Regions from separate parts of the Viridibacillus sp. FSL H8-0110 genome, predicted to be linked through region 1. Evidence: riboswitches for the same ligand, from Rfam matches in the RefSeq annotation. Region 1 holds a riboswitch; each other region holds the start of a gene.
The links. A riboswitch is a leader RNA that binds a small molecule or an ion and turns the genes downstream of it on or off. The one in region 1 is predicted to bind cobalamin.

Region 1 (5,085 bases):
TAAGCTAATAACTACAATAAAGAAAAGCGCAGTAATTGTTAGCTGAATTGTAGGTACTAGATGCAACAAAATTTCGTCCGAGACTGCATTTTTGGACAGATAAGAGATCCCCAAATCCAGTTGAATCACCTTCACCAACCAATCAAAATACTGAATATATAAAGGGTTATCTAATCCGAGTTCGAGTCGCAAGTCAGTCACAGCCACGTCGGTTGGGGGAATATTCGACAATCTTAAATAAGCTACTGCTGGGTCTCCAGGAATTAAGTGCAATAAAATAAAAGTAATAATGGAGATTCCTAATAATATTGGAATTAGACTTGAGAGACGTTTAACTAAAAACCAACTCATGTAGCACTCCTTAAGTTATTATTAATAATTCTTGCTTCATTTAACATCAATTGTAGTTAAAGGTACCTCAGCTTCTTGAGGTAAAAAATCTAATCCGCTAATATTCTTGTGATATACAGCTACATTTGATTGGTAAGATATCGGTAAGTATACTGCTTGATCATGTAATGTTGATAAAATATCTGTATACATCATTTTTCTTTCTTTTTCATCTGTAGTTAAAAGTACTTTTTTAATTTTCTCGTCTATTTCCTTCTTTTCTGGTAATCCCAATAATGCAGTATAATCTGGACCACCATTTTCCGAATCTGTAGTAATTGAGGCTAAATAAGAATGCGGGTCAAAAGGTACGGCCCATGTTGATGTAAATAATATATCGTAATTACCTTGGAATGCAGTTGTCCAGAAAGTATTCGTTTCCTGACTAGTTAACTTAATATCAATTCCTAGTTTTCTAAAATCACCTTGTACAAATTCAGCAATCGACTTTTGGATGTTATCAGTACTATTAAATAAGAATTCCAGTTGCAGCTCTTTTCCATCTTTTTCTCTAAACGCTTTACCCTCTACTTTTTTCCAGCCTGCTTCATCTAATAACTGTTCTGCTTTCGCAATATCATAGTCATATGGATTTATATCAATCTTTGTGTAATCCAATACAGGTGGGAACAGTGTATCTGCCTTTTTTTCCATACCATAAAAAATATTATCGATTGCTGCCTGTTTATTGAAAGCATAATTGAGTGCTAAACGCACTTTATGATCTTTAGTTGCTTCTTTGTTTGTGTTAAATAGTAACGTTCTTGTAGCAGTAGGCTCTGATAATTTAGTTTCATATTTCCCTGAATCCTTTAAAAACTGGAAAGAATCCTGACTAATGACCCCATTACCAAAAATAAAATCAAGTTCGTTTTTCTCAAAAGCTAATACTCTAGATTCTCCGTCTGTAATGACTTTGACAACTACCTTTTCTACTTTAGGTTTAGTACCCCAATACTTTTCATTTCTTTTAAAAACCGCATACTCATTCTTCTTATATTCGCTAAGTACCCACGGACCTGTACCAATCTGAGATTTAAGTCCATCTTTAAATGTGTCTTGGCTGTCAGGAAAAGCAGCTTCTCCAACAAACCTCAAAGGCCTTATGTAAGTTAATTCTTGAAGCGTTGGATAATAAGAATTGTTCAATGTAAGTTTAAAAGTATATTCATCCAATGCTTCTGTATTTTTGATTTGGTTGATTAACTCTACCCATTCATGTTGTTTGCGATTATCTAAAATTGTATCGAAGTTTTTCTTTACAATTGCTGCATTAAACTTCGAACCATCAGAAAACTCAACATCTTTTCTCAGATGGAATACATATTCTTTGCCATCTTTCGAAATATTCCAGCTTTCTGCTAACCAAGGTTGAATTTCCCCTCCCTTCCCGTAGTAAACAAGTGACTCATATACCATAGCTTGGGAGAAAAACTCATTTGGAAAATATGTATGTGGATTTAAGTCGCCTATATCTCCAGTCATGGAAAATGTAACAACTTTTGATTGATCTTTAACAGACGCATTATCTTGTTCTTTTGCTTTGTTACTACACCCAGTAATAAAACTCGCGAGAATTACTAGTAGAACAAGAAAATTCCGTAGTATCTTACTTTGTTTAATAAACATGTTTAATCACCTTCATTTTTAGAATTTAAACTATTAAAAATACTGAAATACAAAAAAGCATTCCTAACCCAATTAAAAAGGTTAGAAATGCTCATAGTTTTAGATCAAATTTATCTCCTAGCACTCCAACACCTCCCTATCTCCCGTAGGTTAACAGCATTTTTAGAACAGGCAGGTCTTCTGACTTAGGTTCATCGCTCCAATGCGTCTTCCCGGATATTCCAGTGACTTATTTGCATGAGGCTCACCCTTACAGCGGCGGGACCATGTCGGATTTTCACCGACTTCCCTATTAAGTATTCGCTATTAAACGAACACACCTATTCCAATACTATATGTAATTTTTTTGTGGAAATAAAAAAAGTTTTCCTAATATAAAGTATATTCGTTATTACTACTTAAAGCTATATCAATTTAAAGACTTAATTTTATACAAAAGTTTTACCACAAAAATTGCGCGTTTTTTTTTGCAGTTACACATATCGTTGCTGGTTGTAAACGTTACATTGCCTTACACCTAAAGTGGAAAATTCCACATTTATGCTTAACAAGAAAAAATAACCTGATTATAAATAACTGGTTCGCTTTTAGAGTACTAAAACTAATTAGAGTATCAATTTTGGATTCAAAAGTGACACGATAACGTAAAGCGAATAAACGAAGTGCCGATTTCTATTAAAGTGAAATTAGCACTTCGTTTATTTTATCATTTCAATTCAAATAAAATTGAAAAATTAAGTAACTCAAATTTAAAGATAGAGATTGTCCAAAATGCAAATCATTCCTTGGATATTGAAGAATTCGATACAACAAATTCAATATTAGCTTTATCAAGGGTAGTGGAAAAACTTCAGGAAGCATTAAAGACAATTCAGTGCAATAATGAGATTATCAAAAGATAACCAATTTAGGTCTAATTTAATCCCTAAAATAGATGATAAAGAGGTGCTAATTGCACCCCTTTTTTAATGGTTATTTACATTTTTGCTCCTCAATTCCGAACCCGTTAATAACCCAACAGACCGTTTACATTTGAATCGTTTGAAGTTTCTTTTTATCAATTTTCCCTACATGTGTTTTTGGTAGTTCAGGGATAAAATAAATATTCCGAGGGATTTTATAACTACCTAGATGACTTCTACAAAGGTCTTGAATTTCTTTAACATTATTAAATGCATCATCAGATACGATAAAAGCCGTAACGATTTCACCCCAGTGACAATCAGCAATTCCTATAACTGCGACCTCTTTCACCTTTGGATGAGTAATAATACATTGTTCCACCTCTTGAGGATAGACATTTTCCCCCCCTGAAATAATCATTTCTTTTACTCGTCCTACGATATAAATATCTCCGTCCAGATCCATCTTCGCTAAATCACCAGTACGAAGCCATCCATTAATAATAGTTTTAGCTGTCTCTTGTGGATTCTTCCAATATTCGCTGAACATATGCTTTCCTTTAATATATAGTTCTCCTACTTCATCACGTCCGCATTCTCTACCATTCGGAGCTTGAATTTTAACTTCATTAAATTGCATACACTTTCCAACAGATCCTAGTTTTATTGCGGCCTCCTCTGGTTGAATAACAAAATTATTGGGACCAGCTTCGGTTAATCCATAACCCTCTTTAAATGGTACTCCCTTTTGTAAGAAGGTTTTATGCACAGTGATGGGACATGGAGCTCCACCTGATAAAAATACTTTTATACTAGGAAAACTTGTTTTCTTGAATTCTTCTGTATCAATCATAGATTGATACATTGTCGGGACAAATAACGAAATTGTTGTGCTGTAAGTATTCAATGACTGGATTGCTTCTTGAGGATTGAATTTATTTCCTATTACAACTGTACCTCCAGCCATTAATATCGGAATTGATAATGCATTCAAGCCTCCCGTATGAAATAATGGCATATAATTTAATGTGCAATCATCACTACTAATATTCCAACTAATAATAGTATTGAAGGCATTCCAATTTACCGCATCATATGATAAGATTACACCCTTTGGCTTTCCAGTTGTCCCACCAGTATATATCATTAACCATGCGTCTTTCGAATTCCAATTATTTGTTGGTACATCGAAGTGCTCTGCTAAAATCTCTATTGTAATTGGGTATGCTTTCATATGTGGGTTATTAGCAATAAGCTTCATAAATTGATCTTCATATAGTATTAAGGCTGGTGTACAATCGTCAAGAATATAGTCAAGTTCTGAATGACTTAATCTCCAGTTTAAGGGAACATAGATGTAACCACCGATGGCACATGCAAAAAGAACGGCAAATAGATCAATTCTATTTTCCGCAATCACGGCGACCCGATCACCTTTTTGTAGACTGCAGTTTTTTAGAAACATAACCCACTTTTTCACTTCATAGCCCAATTGTTTATAGGACCAGCTTCTGTTAGTAGCAATATCAATCAACGATGTTTTTTTGGGGGTAATGGCAGCTCTTTTTAATATCCATGATTGCTCACTATGCATAACTTCTCCCCCTTACATCATAATTCCACCATCAACCTGTAATACATGGCCTGTAATATAGCTTGCTTCTTCTGAAGCTAAAAATAGGTAAGCATTGGCAATATCTTTTGGAGCCGCTAAACGTTGTAAAGAAACGATGGATTCCATTTTCTCTAATACTTTAGATGGCATTTTTTCAACCATTGGTGTTCTAGTAAAACCTGGTGCAACTGCATTGACATTAATTCCTTTTCTACCTAGTTCTTTTGCCCAAGTTTTAGTCATCCCAACAATAGCTGCTTTTGTAGCTGCATAATTTGTTTGACCAACATTGCCGTAGACACCGCTGACCGATGATGTGTTAATAATTTTCCCATAGCCTTGTGCTACCATAGATGGCGTAACTGCTTGAGTACAATTGAAAACACCTTTTAAATTTACATCGATTACTTGATCAAACTGTTCTTCCGTCATTTTTGAAAGCATTGCATCATTTGTAATACCCGCATTATTTACTAAAATATCAATCTTATTATATTTGTTAATCACTTTTGCAATTACATTATTGACACTCTCACGTTTAGTTACATT
Region 2 (5,085 bases), 2.1 Mb from region 1:
TACCCGATGCAACGATGAAATTCAGTACAGCTGTAGAGTTGAGTGCAGTTATGTCTCTTTCATGGTTACCTTTGATTGGAGACTATACACGCCATGTGAAACATCAGAAAATGGGTACAATAATGAGCGTACTAGGTTACAGTCTAGGAAGTACATTTATGTTTATCATCGGACTTGGTGGTAGTCTTTACGTTGGTTCATCTGATATTAGTGAGATTTTGATGGCGAGCGGTCTAGGTGTAGTCGCACTATTGATTGTGTTATTATCTACTGTCTTAACAACATTTTTAGATTCGTATTCTGCAGGTATTAATTTTAAAAATTTTGTTCCAAGAGCCAATGAGCGTTATGTTTCGGTTCTATTCACGGTTCTAGCAGTGGTAATTGCAATTGCCTCAAGTGTATCTGCATATGAGGACTTTTTGTATTTCATAGGTTCTGTCTTTGCACCGCTATATGGTATTTTGTTTGCTGATTATTATTTATTAAAGCGTCGACATATTGATCCACAAAAGAAATGGTCTTGGCAAAGTTCACTTCTTTGGTTAGCGGGTGTAGTAGTTTACCATGCTTCACTAAAGTATCCAATTCTTCTAGGACACACACTTTGGGTATTAGTTGGAATCTTTGCCATAAGAATAATCATGATGACAATTACAGAGAGAGTTAAAGGTACTAGTAAAGCACAATTAATAGAAAGATAAATGAAGGGATAGAATCAATATGACAGTTTCCAGAGCATTAACAATCGCAGGATCAGCAGCGCGCGGTGGAGCAGGGATTCAAGCAGATATCAAAACTTTTCAGGAGCTAGATGTGTTTGGTACATCAGCTATTACGGCTATTGTGGCAAAAAATCCTCACACAGGACAAGGGATTTTCCCGCAATCAGTTGAAGCGATTGAGGCACAAATTCACACGATTTTAGAAGATATCGGTGCAGATGCAATTAAAACAGGAATGCTTTTCACACATGAAATAATAATAAATGTGGTTAAGTGGATTCAACGATCCGGTGTGAAAAAAATTGTTGTAGACCCTGTAATGATTGGGAAAATCGGTTCCGCATTATTAAAAGAAGATGCTATGGAAGCGATGCGTACGCAACTAATTCCTCTAGCAACGATCATCACACCGAATATGCCAGAAGCTTCTTATTTACTAGACGGCATGGAGTTAAATTCTTTAGAAGATTTAAAAGTAGCGGCAAAGAAATTACACGAATTAGGACCACGATATGTACTTGTAAAAGGCGGGCGATTAGAAGGCCCTGCAATTGATGTATTATATGATGGTGAACAATTCTATTTGTTGGAGGCGCCACGATTCGATACAATCCATACAAATGGTGCGGGCTGTACATACTCCGCAGCAATCACAGCGGGTTTAGCAAAAGGTCAAGCTGTACCAGAAGCTGTTATTGAGGCGAAAAAATTCATCTCAGCAGGCATCCGCCATTCATTTGGTTTTAAACAAGGTGTAGGTCCTACTTATCATGCGGCTTATGGCAAATATGGTGAAACGGACTGCACGGTTACAATTGAAAGTTCAGAGCTTTCTACGAATTACGATGAAAGATAGTTCCCTTGGATATGTAAATATTACAATGGATTTTTTGCATGCATTTAATAATATCTTGGAATTTCCGATACTATTAAAGATAAGGGAGTGATACTAATGGATATTAACTCTATGATGTCAATGGATCTTGCACAGCTTCAACAAACCGTACAAATGAGCGTTTTGCAAAATTCGATGAATATGCAAGCGACAGCAGCTGTACAGCTATTAGAAGCAATGCCAGAGCCTGCTCAAGCGGCGCACCCTTATAAAGGGGCAACTATTGACGTCCAAGTCTGATTTGCTTAAGCCGCGTACTTCAACTTTGTGGTACGTGGTTTTTTTTATTGGGTTGAAAAAATTCTAATTACGAGTTATATAACTGAAAAATTTGACTACTATATGTTGGAAATATAAAATTAGAATGTAATTATGTTTGAAACAATATGAAGTGAAAAGAGGAGTGTGCTAAATGGCTATTAATGTGTATCTTAATTTTAATGGAAATTGTCGCGAAGCAGCGGAGTTTTATGCAGAGGTTTTTAACACAGAGAAACCAGAAATTATGACTTTTGGTGATTCGCCACAAAATCCTGAATATACTTTACCAGAGGAAGCAAAAGATTTAGTCATGCATACTCGACTAAACATACTTGGAAGTAATGTTATGTTTTCGGATGTTTTCCCTGGTTCTCCTTTTATATTAGGGAATAATGTTAGCTTAGCCGCTGTTAGTGACAATGAAGAAGAACTTAAATCTGCTTTTGAAGCACTAAAAGTTGGCGGTAAAGTTGGTATGGAGCTACAAGAAACATTTTGGAGCAAATGCTATGGAAGTTTAAAGGATAAGTTTGGTATCGAATGGCAATTTAGCCATGAGGGTGAAGAAGCTTAATATATTGGTATTAGATAAAACTTTTTGCAGTACTGTCCAGGCCTTAATAAGATGAATAAAAGAACATTGTATAAACAACAGCAACTGTTTGAATTTTAGAACAGTTGCTTGCTCTTTATAAAATATATTTTGGCACATTAATATGGTTTATCTAAATAATATCAAATTTTTTTGAAATAGTAGTTGAAAATAGAACCCCTCCATTTTAAACACCCCATTGAATAAATCATTTATATCTATAATAAGAAGCATACACTTTGCTATTAGTATACAGAAATACTAATATTCTATCGAAAATTCAATCAATAATTTATATTCAACATAAATCCTTTTTTAAATTACATGTAAATAATATTATGAATATTTGTATTACATTATGGTAAGATGGTGATACAACTGAATAATGTGTAGAATTGGGTGCACTATTTTCAATAGATAGCTGCTTAAAAGGGAAATCGGTTAGAATCCGATGCTGTCCCGCAACTGTATGTAGGAGCAAACTTTTAGATCCACTGTTAGAACTGTAATGGGAAGGGAAAAGTGAGCGATGATGACAAGCCAGGAGACCTGCCTAGTTTAGTACACACCAAAAACCTACGTGGATAGGAGGTGTTATGTGATAATGAATAGAAACCCTATTTATATGATCACTGTACGACAGCGTATTAGAGAAAGCGTTTGGACTAATGAGGATTTAGAAGCGATTAAAACTTCTGTTTCTCTGTTTAGAAACGTTTATTCTAGTATGTATTGTCGAAACAGGGAACATATTAATTAATCATAAAAACATCTTTTATTAATTGATAAAAGATGTTTTTTTATTGAACAGATAAGGGGAATATGAATGAATATTGAAGAGTTTAAATTACAGTTAAAATCGAGGGTGATGCTCTCACAAGTAACAGATACAGTTTGTACTTTATTACAGGCGAAGAACGTGATTGAAAGCTCCATTGAAAATTGTGAAATTGAAAATATTGAAGAAGAATTAGGAAAGCTAGAAAAGGCTTATACAAGTGTATATAACGAACTTGTATATTACCCACATGATTTGATTGAAGCTAGTATTGATTAAAAGATGAAAGTGTAACTAATAATTATACTAAAAAAACTGTATTTAACGGTTTGGTAATCATATAAAATATAATTATTTTTATATTTAGAATATACTGAACAATTTATGGTTTGTGTGTTATAGTAAGTGAACAATTGAATATCGTGTAGGCTAAGGTGCGCTATCTTAAATAGATAGTCGCTTAAAAGGGAAATCGGTTAGAATCCGATGCTGTCCCGCAACTGTATGTTGGAGCAAACTTTAAAATCCACTGTTAGATTTGTGATGGGAAGGAAAAGTAAGCGATGATGACAAGCCAGGAGACCTGCCTTAGTTTAGTACACACCAAAAAACCTACGCGGATAGGAGGTGTTAGAGAGATTTTTTCAAGGATTATTATATCCTAGTACGATAAGCGAATTTGAAAGGGAATAGTGTGTCATTTTTTATTATTCCTGATTTTTTTCGATATTTACTATATTAAAAATCATCAACCACCTTTTAATGTTTTTCATTAATTGGTGGTTTTTTATTGAATTGGAGGATTGAAAGATGAAAAGTACAGTTATTGGATATCCATATATCGGGCCTAATCGTGAATGGAAAAAAACTATCGAAGCTTTTTGGTCAAAAGAAATAAGTGAACAACAATTCGAAGCTCAGATGAAAGAGTATAGATTAGCAAATATTCAAGTTCAGCTAGATGCAAAGATTGACTTAGTAACCGTAGGTGATTTTACATACTACGATCGTATGTTAGATTTAGCAGCAATGTTTGGAATTATTCCTGCACGTTATAAATGGAATTCAGATTTAGTATCTCTAGAAACTTACTACGCTATGGCACGTGGAAATCAATCTGCTTCTGCAAGTGAAATGACAAAGTGGTTTAATACGAACTATCACTATATTGTACCTGAGTATGAAGGACAAACTTTAAAATTATTGAACAATAAACCATTACGCTATTATTTAGAAGCGAAGGAAAACTTTAATACAGAGCTAAAGCCTACAATTATAGGCCCAGGGACATTTTATTTTTTAACAAAAGAAGTTGCAACGCTGAATAAGCCGTCATATTTACTTCAGTTAATCAAAGTCTATAGTCAACTATTGAGTGAACTTTCTGCAGCAGGTGCAAAATGGATTCAAATAGAAGAACCGATTCTATCAACTTCTTTATCTAAGGATGATATGGAACTAATCTCAGAAATATATGAACAACTAAACACTGTAAATTACTCTAGTAAATTGCTGCTGCAAACATATTTCGAGTCAGTAGAATGGTATGAAGAATTGATTAAATTACCTGTAGAAGGCATCGGGCTAGACTTTGTACATGGTCTAGAAGAGAATATTTCTAATATCAAAAAAATTGGATTTCCAAAAGATAAGGTTCTAGCAGCGGGAATTATTAATGGTCGTGACATTTGGATTACTCCTTTACAACAATCATCTGAAATGCTAATTGAATTAGAAAGTTTAGTTTCCCCTAATCATCTGTGGATTCAGCCATCATGTAGCCTAATGCATGTGCCAGTAAGTCTAACAGCAGAAACGAAATTATCAAAAGAGT
Region 3 (5,085 bases), 1.1 Mb from region 1:
AGCATATTAACTTATTAATAGATGCAATTAATGGGGAAGTTTTATCAGAAATTCAAGCAGATGCAGAGCAAGATTCTTCACTTTTATCTAAGGAACAAGTGATTACTATTGCTAAGAAAAAACTGAATGGAACTGTAGAAGAAATTTCTTTTTACGATACGAGTGATGGCGGATATTATTTAGTGGAGATTGAAGGTAACGACAAAGATGCAGTATTTCAAATCCATGCTATTTCCGGCAAAGTGTTATCCATTACGTGGGATTAATAATTTCTCATCAAATTCTAATCTTATTCTCCTTATTCTTTCATTTTCATTGTGTAAAGTATAAGTATCAACAAAGAGGAGGAACTTAATTATGAAAAAAATGATTACAGCATTAGCAATTACGGGGTCACTTGCAGTATCTGGAGTAGTTGCGGCAGCGGGCATTCAAACTAACTCAGGTAAAATTTTATCGTCAGAAGAAATTACGAAAAAAGCACTTAGCTACGTAAAAGGTACAGTATACAAAGTAGAGTTGGACAAAGAAAAAGGTGTTCAAGTATATGAAATTGATGTGCGAGGCAAAAGTAAAGAATACGAATTAACATTAGATGCTAAAACGGGAAAGTTACTAGAGAAGAAAACAGAGACTACAAAAGTTTCTAATTCAGTAAATAATAAAAAAGTAATTGGTTTAGCAAAAGCGAAAGAAATAGCATTGAAATCGGTTAAGGGCTCTGTAAAAAAAGCGAAGTTAGATCGTGAAGATGGTATTTACGAAATTGAAATCATTAGAGCTGGATATGAATACGATTTTGATATCAATGCGTACACAGGGAAAATTGTGAAAAAAGAAAAAGAGAGAATTTCAAAAAAAGTAGTAACTGGAAAAGTGATTGGTTTAGAGAAAGCGAAGCAAATAGCTTTAAATAATGTTGGTGGTACTGTACAAAAAGCCAAACTAGATAAAAGTGATGGCGTATACGAAATCGAAATTATTAATGGTACAACAGAATATGATTTTGAAATCGATGCAAAAACAGGGAAAATCCTTAAAAAAGAATCAGAAGTAGCTGACGATGTAATCACAACTACTAAACCAAATACTCCTAACACTGGCGATTCAGCAAATCCTTCAACACCTGCAAAAGTAATAGGCATTACAAAAGCCAAAGAAATTGCTTTACAAAATGTTAATGGTACAGTAAAAAAAGCAGGATATGACCGTGAAGATGGCGTATATGAATTTGAGATTTTAACTGCTGATTATGAATATGATATCGATGTCGATGCAGTAACTGGGAAAGCTATGATTACAGATAAAGAAAGAATTACAAAAGTACCAAATCCAACAACAACTTTCATCGGTGAGCAAAAAGCTTCTCAAATTGCTTTAACAAAAGCAAAAGGAACAATTACTAAAATTGAATTAGATGAAGAAGATGGCGTTTATGAAATTGAAGTAAAAGATGGCATGTATGAATACGAATTAGAAATTGACGCTAAGACTGGTGCCATTCTTGATTTCGAAAAAGAGTATGAAGACGACTAATCTTTAATAAAATAGTTCTTTGGCTACCTAAAATATAATTTTGGGTAGTTTTTTATTATTTTCATACTTAAAAACAATCCTAACCTACTGTTTTGTAAAAATAAAATAGACTTTATAGGAAATTATAAAACATTTTTCGTAGGTCTTTTGCTTTCATTTACTTTAATTTTACGATTCTACTTGTCTGATAGGAACACAATATGTTAGATTAGATTAATCAATAAAACACAATATATAGTATGTGAGCGAAAAAAGGTACCATATACGGTTTAAAAGGGAATTCGGAAGAGAAACCGAAGCTGTCCCCGCAACTGTGAATGCGGACAACTGTCAATTAACCACTGAGCAATGCTTGGGAAGGATGACAATTGGATGATGCATGAGCCAGTAGACCTGCCTTTTTCGCATGACGACACTTTCTTCGGGGGTTGAGGAGTTGAAGCGAGAGACTTTACATTGAACAATTTACTTTTGATTACAAAAGTATTTTTTTGTTGTGATTTCGCCTGCTTCCAATTTTAAAACCTAGAGCGATGGCTCTGCCGAAGAAGGCAGATTCATCGCTTTTTATATTTGTAAAAAAGGAGACGACAATATGGTCCAATTAATGACATATGAAAGAGCAATATTATTATCTCAATTAGAGGAAGAGTTTGGTAGAGAAGAAATTAGCCAGCTTATTAGAAAGTCTGAACGCTGGGAAAATAAGAATCCAGAAGGAACTGACGCTGAATGGACAAAGGCGATGAGCTTAGAAGCGTTAAGCTTTTTAGATGAAGAAGACACATATTGGACATTCGTTGCAGCTCGCTTATTATTGGCGGGTGTTTATAGAGAAGCATCTACAGTACGCCAATTAGAAGTAGGACAGGTATACACAGCATTTGCTATACAAGTTGAGAAGCTTGTCGAAAAAGGTTTATATGATCCAGCTTTAACAAAATCATATACAAAACAGGAACTTGAAGAAATTGGTCTAATGCTTGAACCTAAACGAGATGAAATCTTTACATATATCGGATTGAAAACATTATTGGACCGTTATGTTACGCGAGATTATGACAAAACACCAATTGAATTGCCCCAAGAGCGTTGGATGATTATAGCGATGACACTTATGCAAAATGAAAAAACAGATCGCCTTGCGAAAATTAAAGAGTCTTACTGGGCAATGAGTAATTTATATATGACGACTGCTACTCCTACATTATCAAATGCAGGTAAAACGCATGGTCAATTATCAAGTTGCTTTATCGATACAGTAGATGACAGTTTACAAAGTATTTATGATTCAAATACTGATGTTGCGACACTTTCGAAATTTGGCGGTGGTATCGGTGTCTATATGGGGAAAGTACGTAGTCGTGGATCATCTATTCGTGGCTTCAAAGGAGCTTCAAGTGGTGTTGTTCCTTGGATTAAACAATTGAATAATACAGCAGTATCAGTAGATCAATTAGGTCAACGCCAAGGCGCGATTGCTATTTATCTTGATATTTGGCATAAAGATATATTCCCATTCCTTGATTTGAAATTAAATAACGGTGATGAACGTATGCGCGCACATGATATTTTCACAGGCGTTAGTTTACCTGATATTTTCATGGAGGCTGTTGAAGCACGTGAAGATTGGTACTTATTTGACCCGCATGAAATTCGCGAAGTAATGGGCTTTAATCTAGAAGATTACTATGACGAAAAACGTGGACAAGGATCATTCCGAGAGAAATACGAAGCTTGCTTAGCGAACCCAATATTAACGCGTGAAGCTGTACCAGCAATTGATATCATGAAACGTATTATGCGTAGCCAATTAGAAACTGGTGTGCCGTTCATGTTCTACCGTGATGAAGTAAACCGTAAAAACCCAAATAAGCATGAAGGTATGATTTACTCAAGTAATTTATGTACGGAAATTTTCCAAAACATGAGCGCTACTAAGTTCGAATCAATTACATTAGAAGATGATGTTATTGTAACGCGCCGCAAACCTGGAGATTTCGTTGTATGTAACTTATCATCTATCAATCTTGGACGAGCTGTACCTGCTGAAGCTTTAGAAAGATTAATCCCAATTCAAGTGCGTATGTTAGATAATGTTATCGACTTAAATCGTATTCCTGTTCCTCAGGCAGAACGTACAAATGCACGTTATCGTGGTATTGGTCTTGGTACATTCGGTTGGCATCACTTATTGGCACTGAAGAGTATTGCATGGGAATCTGAAGAGTCTGTAGAATTTGCGGACAAGCTTTACGAGCAAATTGCTTATTTAACAATACAAGCATCAATGGAATTAGCAAAAGAAAAAGGTCAATATCCATTATTTGAAGGTTCGGACTGGCAAACAGGAGAATACTTCACAAAGCGCCAATATAAAGGCGAAAAGTGGGCTACATTACAACAAGCAGTTGCTGAAAATGGTATGCGTAACGGCTATGTAATGGCTATTGCGCCGAACTCATCAACATCAATTATTGCAGGAAGTACGGCGAGTATCGATCCAATTTTCCAAAAATCGTATTCTGAAGAGAAAAAGGATTATAAGATCCCGGTAACTGTTCCTGATTTGAACCAAGAAACAACTTGGTATTACAAATCTGCTTACTTTATTGATCAAAATTGGACTTTAAAACAAAACGCAGCACGTGCTCGTCATATTGACCAAGGTATTTCGTTGAATATATATGTACAAAACACGGTAAAGGCTAAAGAATTATTAGAATTGCACTTAAATGCTTGGAAACTAGGCATTAAAACGACATACTACGTTCGCTCAACGTCGGTTGAATTATTAGAATGTGAATCATGTGCAAGCTAGGAGGAACTAACGATGACAAAACTAGAAAAACGAAAATTAATGGATAAAACAGCTCCAAACCGTTCGACAGGTATTGTAAACGGGAGCTCTTCAAATATATTAAACTGGGATGATGTTCGTTTTAGCTGGGCATATCCAAAATATAAAAAGATGCTAGGTAACTTTTGGACTCCTTTCGAAATCAATATGGGGAACGACATTAAAGAGTTCCCAACATTAACAGCGAATGAAAAAGAAGCATTTATGAAAACAATTGGATTACTTGCAATGTTAGACAGCGTTCAAACAGACTATGCAGGAAAAGTGGCAGATTATTTAACAGATTCTAGCTTAAATGCTTTAATGATTATCCTTGCACAGCAGGAAGTAATTCATAATCATTCTTATTCATATATTCTTTCAAGTTTAGTATCAAAAGATGAGCAAGATAAAGTATTTGATTTCTGGCGTACAGAACCAGTCCTTGAAAAACGAAATGACTTTGTTATTAAAGGATATAAAACATTTTCTGAAGAGCCTAATATCGACCATATGTTAAATTCCATCGTCTATGACGTCATTTTAGAAGGTTTATTCTTCTATTCTGGCTTTGCATTCTTCTATCATTTAGCACGAAACCAAAAGATGGTAGCAACGAGTACGATGATTAATTATATAAACCGTGACGAACAACTTCATGTTGACCTATTCGTTAAAATCTATAAAGAATTGTTGGAAGAATATCCTGA
Region 4 (5,085 bases), 570 kb from region 1:
AAATAGCTGTATCTTTATTTTCCGCTTCATGATTGAAACCGGCATCTGTTAAACGTTCTTTTAAAATTGAGAAAATGGATTCATGTACACCTAGTGGACGACCATATGTAATTTGTACAGTAGGATATTTTTCTTTACCTTCATCAATCGCTGCTGGAATATGAATTTTCGAATGTCCTGCTTGCAATAAAATAATCGGAATAACATGGATTTCTGTAGCACCTTTAACGACACAGTTATCAATCCCTTGTGCAATGTTTGGTGATGCAAATTCTAAAAAACAAGATTCCACTAGTAATTGACCATCTAATGTTGGCTTTAATTGCTCTACAAATTTATTAACCTCTGCATTACCCTCTGCTAAACGACTACCATGCCCGACGAATAATATAGCTTTCATAAATATAGTTCCCCCTAAGTTTTAATCCCCGCAAGGAGCAGGTTCAATTTCAATTTTCGGTGACATATCTTGATAGTTAAATCCTTGAATTCGCTTCACACGTTTGAAGTATTTGAACAAGCGCTCGTTCGGATGTGCATTTTGACGATATTCTTCAACGATATTACTGACAACTTCTACAATCTTTTCTGGCTCAATGCCCTCTGCAACTGGTTGTCCTGGGTGAGCCGTTCTACCAACTGGCTTCGCACCTACAAAAAGATCAAATTTACCTTTTCGATAGACGATTCCGACGTCTTCCATTACAGCTTTATAACATGCCATACCACAGCCATTAAAACCGATATTAAATTCTTTAGGCATGTTCAGACCTCCAAGTTTTTCTTGAAGTTCCTCAGCATAAGGAATTCCGCCCGTTTTCTCGCCATCACAGAAATCACATGCTTTTATTGTGACAACATCACCAACTGGTGACAGAATAAAGTTTGCATCTTGCAGTCTAGCTGTAATAAAATCTGGTTTTGTTGTTGGGATTTTCAAAAGAATATTATGGTTTGGTGTATATTCCATAGTGCCTTTATCTCCAACTACATCAGCTAATGTCATCATTTGTTTTGGTGTAAACCTTTTATTTGCAACCCCAGGGCTTACGGCTAATTCGAAAATAGATTCCATTTCTTGCTGTACAAAAGTAGTTTGAGTTTCCACTTGCTGACCCGTTACACGAGTTAATGCATCTAATGCCATTTCAAATGAGCCAATTTTAGGTTTTGGTTCTGTTTTTACAACTGACGGTTGCTTAGCTCTTACTAAAGCAGGTGCACTATCAATAATTTGACTACGCTGAATGCCGGTTTCTTGGTCCATTGCCCACGGTTCTGCCTCTTCTTTCAAACGTTGATGTGGTTTTAGTGGTTGTTTTTCAGCATTCAATGTGTATTTTCTTTGGTAACCACGAGGCGTAATCATTTTATTATCATACAAAAATGTCGATGAATTACCGATGACAACTGTCGTTAACATACCAATATCATGATTTAACATATCTTTTAAATTAGTGATGATGATATTTTGTCGATCACGATAAGCGCTTTTCACTAAACCTACTGGTGTTTCAGGTGAACGATACTGTAATAAAATACGTTGCGTTTCGACAATTTGTCGTGTACGACGACCACTCCGTGGGTTGTAAAGAGCTATTACAAAATCCGCCATTGCCGCAGCTTCCACACGTTTTGCTATTAAATCCCATGGAGTTAGGTGGTCACTTAAGCTGATCGTACATGAATCATGCATGACCGGTGCGCCAAGTAAAGAAGCACAAGAGTTAATAGCGGAAATGCCAGGAATAACTTCAATTTCAACACCGGTTGCTTCTGTCCATCCCTTTTCTATTAACACTTCATAAACTAGTCCGGCCATACCGTACACACCTGAGTCACCACTTGAAATGACCGCTACTTTTTTACCATTTTCAGCTTGTCTTACGGCTTCTTGAGCCCGAGAAACTTCTTCAGTCATACCGGTACTGATGACAGATGTATTACTATCAATTAGATCTTGAATGAGTTCAACGTACGTTTTATAACCGATAATAAAATCACTTTCTTGCAGTGCTTCAACTGCCCTAGTTGTAATATGTTTAAAATCTCCTGGACCAAAACCAACTACATAAAGTTTGCCAAGTTGCGACATTCAAACATCTCCTTTTCGTTACATCTAACTATTTGTTTTTCGAAATACCTTTAATCGCTCCTGATGTAGGGTTTTTCGTCATGTTGCCATTTAATGTTTGGTAGACGACATGAGGTGCAACTTGCTGATTCATACAATCGCGAACAATTTGACGGCCAATTTCAGGAGATTCTGCTTGATACCAAGTACCTTGTGGATACGCAATAACGACACAGGCATCTTTGCAACGTCCATTACAGCGAGTTCGAGTTGTATGTATTTGTTCGTCTACCCCAAGCCTAGCAATCTCATCCCTTACTGCCAGCGTTACTTCTTCGCCGCCCTTTTTCAAACAGCTACTACCATTACAAATGAGCAAATGGCTTTTCATTCTTTCTAAATTCCAAGTTGTCATCGTGATCCTCCCATACTGTGTTCATCATTTTTTATGAAAAATCTATGGAAATAGGGTAAATTGGCAACTAGTTATTTATTTTGGTAAATAAAAAAACCTTAATTCAAAGAATTAAGGTTTAAAAACTAGATTATTCAGACAACACATCAAAATAAATAAGCATCGTCCACTGTAGCCTTCACCTTTCCCTCCGAAAAGTATCGTTCATAATTATAAAAGCAGGTTTCCTGGCTTACGCGTCACTTTACTTTGATCTCTTCCCAGTATTTTACCAGTGAGTGTTATCATTTCATCAGCGTTACAGTAGCGGGGGCTGCATCGGATTCTAACCGATTTCCCTATTATCCTACATGTTCAATAAACCAAACATGTCGGCACTTTTAAATTTGATATTCAATTGTATTATTCAGTAAATTCTAAATCTGTAACTATCATATACTAAATTTTACTAGATTCAAATAGATTTTTTTATGAATATTATCTTGACATAATTTAAATTCTACATTTACACCTATATAAAGTTATTAAAAACAGTTATATCTACCTTACTACTCAATTTCAATATTTTTGAAAATTCCATAAAAAAATCTAGTAGAAAGAAAATTCTCATGATACACTATATTCTGAAATCAAACAATTCAATAAACTTTATGGTGTTAAATTAGCGTTTAACTTAAAAGGGAAGTCGGTGTTAATCCGACGCGGTCCCGCCACTGTGTTGAGGAGTTTTGCTACATTATGTCACTGTCAATAGACGGGAAGGCTGTAGCAAAATGAGGATTCTAAGCCAGGAGACCTGCCATAAAGTGAGGAACTGTTTCAACCTACGAGGATGGGTGTGAAAGTGAGTAAGTCTTATTTTTTGATGACTTTTCCTTCACGCACTTCTTTCTATGAAAGAAGTGCTTTTTTATTTGCAAACTGGCTGTACGCCCTATCCAGAGAGGTATTTCATAGGAGGTGTTATTTGTATATAACTGTATATCTAGTAAAAATACATAAATAAAAGGGAGAATAATATGAATAAGTTAAAATCAATATTTAACTGGAAAATGATTTATTTTTTAGCATTTGTCATGATTGTTCCAAATCAAGCATTTGCCATGCACATTATGGAGGGATTCTTACCTGTAGAATGGGCTATCTTCTGGTGGGCAGTAACAATTCCATTTTTGATAATTGGATTCCGTTCAATACGTAAAACAATTAAGGAAAATCCAGATACTAAAATGATGCTTGGCTTATCTGGTGCTTTTGCTTTTGTTTTATCCGCACTTAAAATCCCATCTGTAACTGGTAGTTGTTCTCACCCTACTGGTGTAGGTTTAGGAACTGTATTATTTGGGCCATTTGCAATGAGTATTGTAGGTTTTATTGTTCTTTTATTCCAATCATTGCTTTTAGCTCATGGTGGCTTAACAACACTTGGTGCTAACGCATTTTCAATGGCAGTCGTTGGTCCACTAATTGCTTACGCTGTTTACAAAGGGGCTTCTAAAGCAGGTTTATCCTTTGCATTTGCTGTATTTTTGGCTGCAACTTTAGGTGATCTTGGTACTTACCTTGTCACTTCTATTCAATTAGCACTTGCATTCCCTTCTGAAATCGGTGGAATCTCTGCCTCTTTCACTAAATTTAGTAGTATTTTTGCTTTAACGCAAATTCCTTTAGCTATTTCTGAAGGTATTTTAACTGTGGTCATTATGAATTTCTTAAAAAAATACAACGTAGCTGAGCTAAAAGCACTTCGCGTCTTCACAAAAGGAGCTGAACAACGATGAAAAAGAATTTAATACTAATCTCAATCGTTGTCATTCTTGCTATTTTCCCTCTTTTCATTCAAAAAGGGGCTGAATTTGGAGGAGCTGATGGTGAAGCTGAAGCTGCCATTGGCGAAATTAATGCTTCGTATGAGCCTTGGTTCTCAAGTATTTGGGAGCCACCAAGTGGTGAAATCGAAAGTCTATTATTCTGCCTTCAAGCAGCCATTGGTGCTGGTTTTATCGGTTACTTTGTTGGTCTAACAAGAGGTAAATACAAACGCAAAGATAATGTGAATAACAAAGAGGGTCAAATATAAGATGCTTCTTATTGATAAATATGCTTATATGAATCGTTGGCAGCATATTCATCCAATAGAAAAAATGGTATTCACCTTTTTTCTGATGTTATTTTCGTTAACTGTGAAAGATACACTTGTATCACTCATCACATTCACTGTGATGAGTGCTTTTACAATTTTAGGTGCGAAAATTCCTTTTAAATATTATTTCAAGTTATTATTAGTGCCTAGTTTTTTCCTATTATCGAGTATGCTTACAATATTAATTTCAGTTTCAAGCAATCATAGCTTAAGCCCCTCTTCACTTTGGACAACTGAATTTTTAGGATTTCATATTTTTATTACAGAAAATAGTGTAGAGACAGCAATCCAATTATTTTTTACAGTGCTAAGTAGTATTAGTTGCTTATATTTCTTAACATTGACTACACCCATCCATGATATTTTACATGTATTACGTAAGCTGAAAGTACCAGCATTATTAATCGAATTAACTGAAATAACATATCGCTTCATTTTCGTTTTTTTAGAAAC

Region 2: another riboswitch for cobalamin. It lies ahead of MHH98_RS04435 (hypothetical protein); the one in region 1 lies ahead of nikA (nickel ABC transporter substrate-binding protein).
Region 3: another riboswitch for cobalamin. It lies ahead of MHH98_RS19875 (ribonucleoside-diphosphate reductase subunit alpha); the one in region 1 lies ahead of nikA (nickel ABC transporter substrate-binding protein).
Region 4: another riboswitch for cobalamin. It lies ahead of MHH98_RS11785 ((2Fe-2S) ferredoxin domain-containing protein); the one in region 1 lies ahead of nikA (nickel ABC transporter substrate-binding protein).

What each region holds. Positions count from the first base shown of each region.
Region 1 is NZ_JBBOPJ010000001.1:2,929,764-2,934,848, forward strand. It holds gene nikB (nickel ABC transporter permease) at 1-351, opposite strand, end outside; gene nikA (nickel ABC transporter substrate-binding protein) at 388-2,019, opposite strand; cobalamin riboswitch at 2,173-2,358, opposite strand; partial or broken gene MHH98_RS14695 (hypothetical protein) at 2,724-2,921, shown strand; gene MHH98_RS14700 (class I adenylate-forming enzyme family protein) at 3,046-4,515, opposite strand; gene fabG (3-oxoacyl-ACP reductase FabG) at 4,528-5,085, opposite strand, start outside.
Region 2 is NZ_JBBOPJ010000001.1:875,153-880,237, forward strand. It holds gene cytX (putative hydroxymethylpyrimidine transporter CytX) at 1-704, shown strand, start outside; gene thiD (bifunctional hydroxymethylpyrimidine kinase/phosphomethylpyrimidine kinase) at 724-1,581, shown strand; gene MHH98_RS04425 (YjfB family protein) at 1,678-1,860, shown strand; gene MHH98_RS04430 (VOC family protein) at 2,033-2,455, shown strand; cobalamin riboswitch at 2,854-3,044, shown strand; gene MHH98_RS04435 (hypothetical protein) at 3,300-3,530, shown strand; cobalamin riboswitch at 3,667-3,856, shown strand; gene metE (5-methyltetrahydropteroyltriglutamate--homocysteine S-methyltransferase) at 4,062-5,085, shown strand, end outside.
Region 3 is NZ_JBBOPJ010000001.1:4,014,006-4,019,090, reverse strand. It holds gene MHH98_RS19885 (PepSY domain-containing protein) at 1-266, shown strand, start outside; gene MHH98_RS19880 (PepSY domain-containing protein) at 358-1,536, shown strand; cobalamin riboswitch at 1,773-1,951, shown strand; gene MHH98_RS19875 (ribonucleoside-diphosphate reductase subunit alpha) at 2,132-4,357, shown strand; gene MHH98_RS19870 (ribonucleotide-diphosphate reductase subunit beta) at 4,370-5,085, shown strand, end outside.
Region 4 is NZ_JBBOPJ010000001.1:2,357,646-2,362,730, forward strand. It holds gene MHH98_RS11775 (sirohydrochlorin chelatase) at 1-400, opposite strand, end outside; gene cobJ (precorrin-3B C(17)-methyltransferase) at 422-2,095, opposite strand; gene MHH98_RS11785 ((2Fe-2S) ferredoxin domain-containing protein) at 2,124-2,489, opposite strand; cobalamin riboswitch at 2,690-2,879, opposite strand; cobalamin riboswitch at 3,124-3,307, shown strand; gene MHH98_RS11790 (energy-coupling factor ABC transporter permease) at 3,509-4,270, shown strand; gene MHH98_RS11795 (energy-coupling factor ABC transporter substrate-binding protein) at 4,267-4,569, shown strand; gene cbiQ (cobalt ECF transporter T component CbiQ) at 4,571-5,085, shown strand, end outside.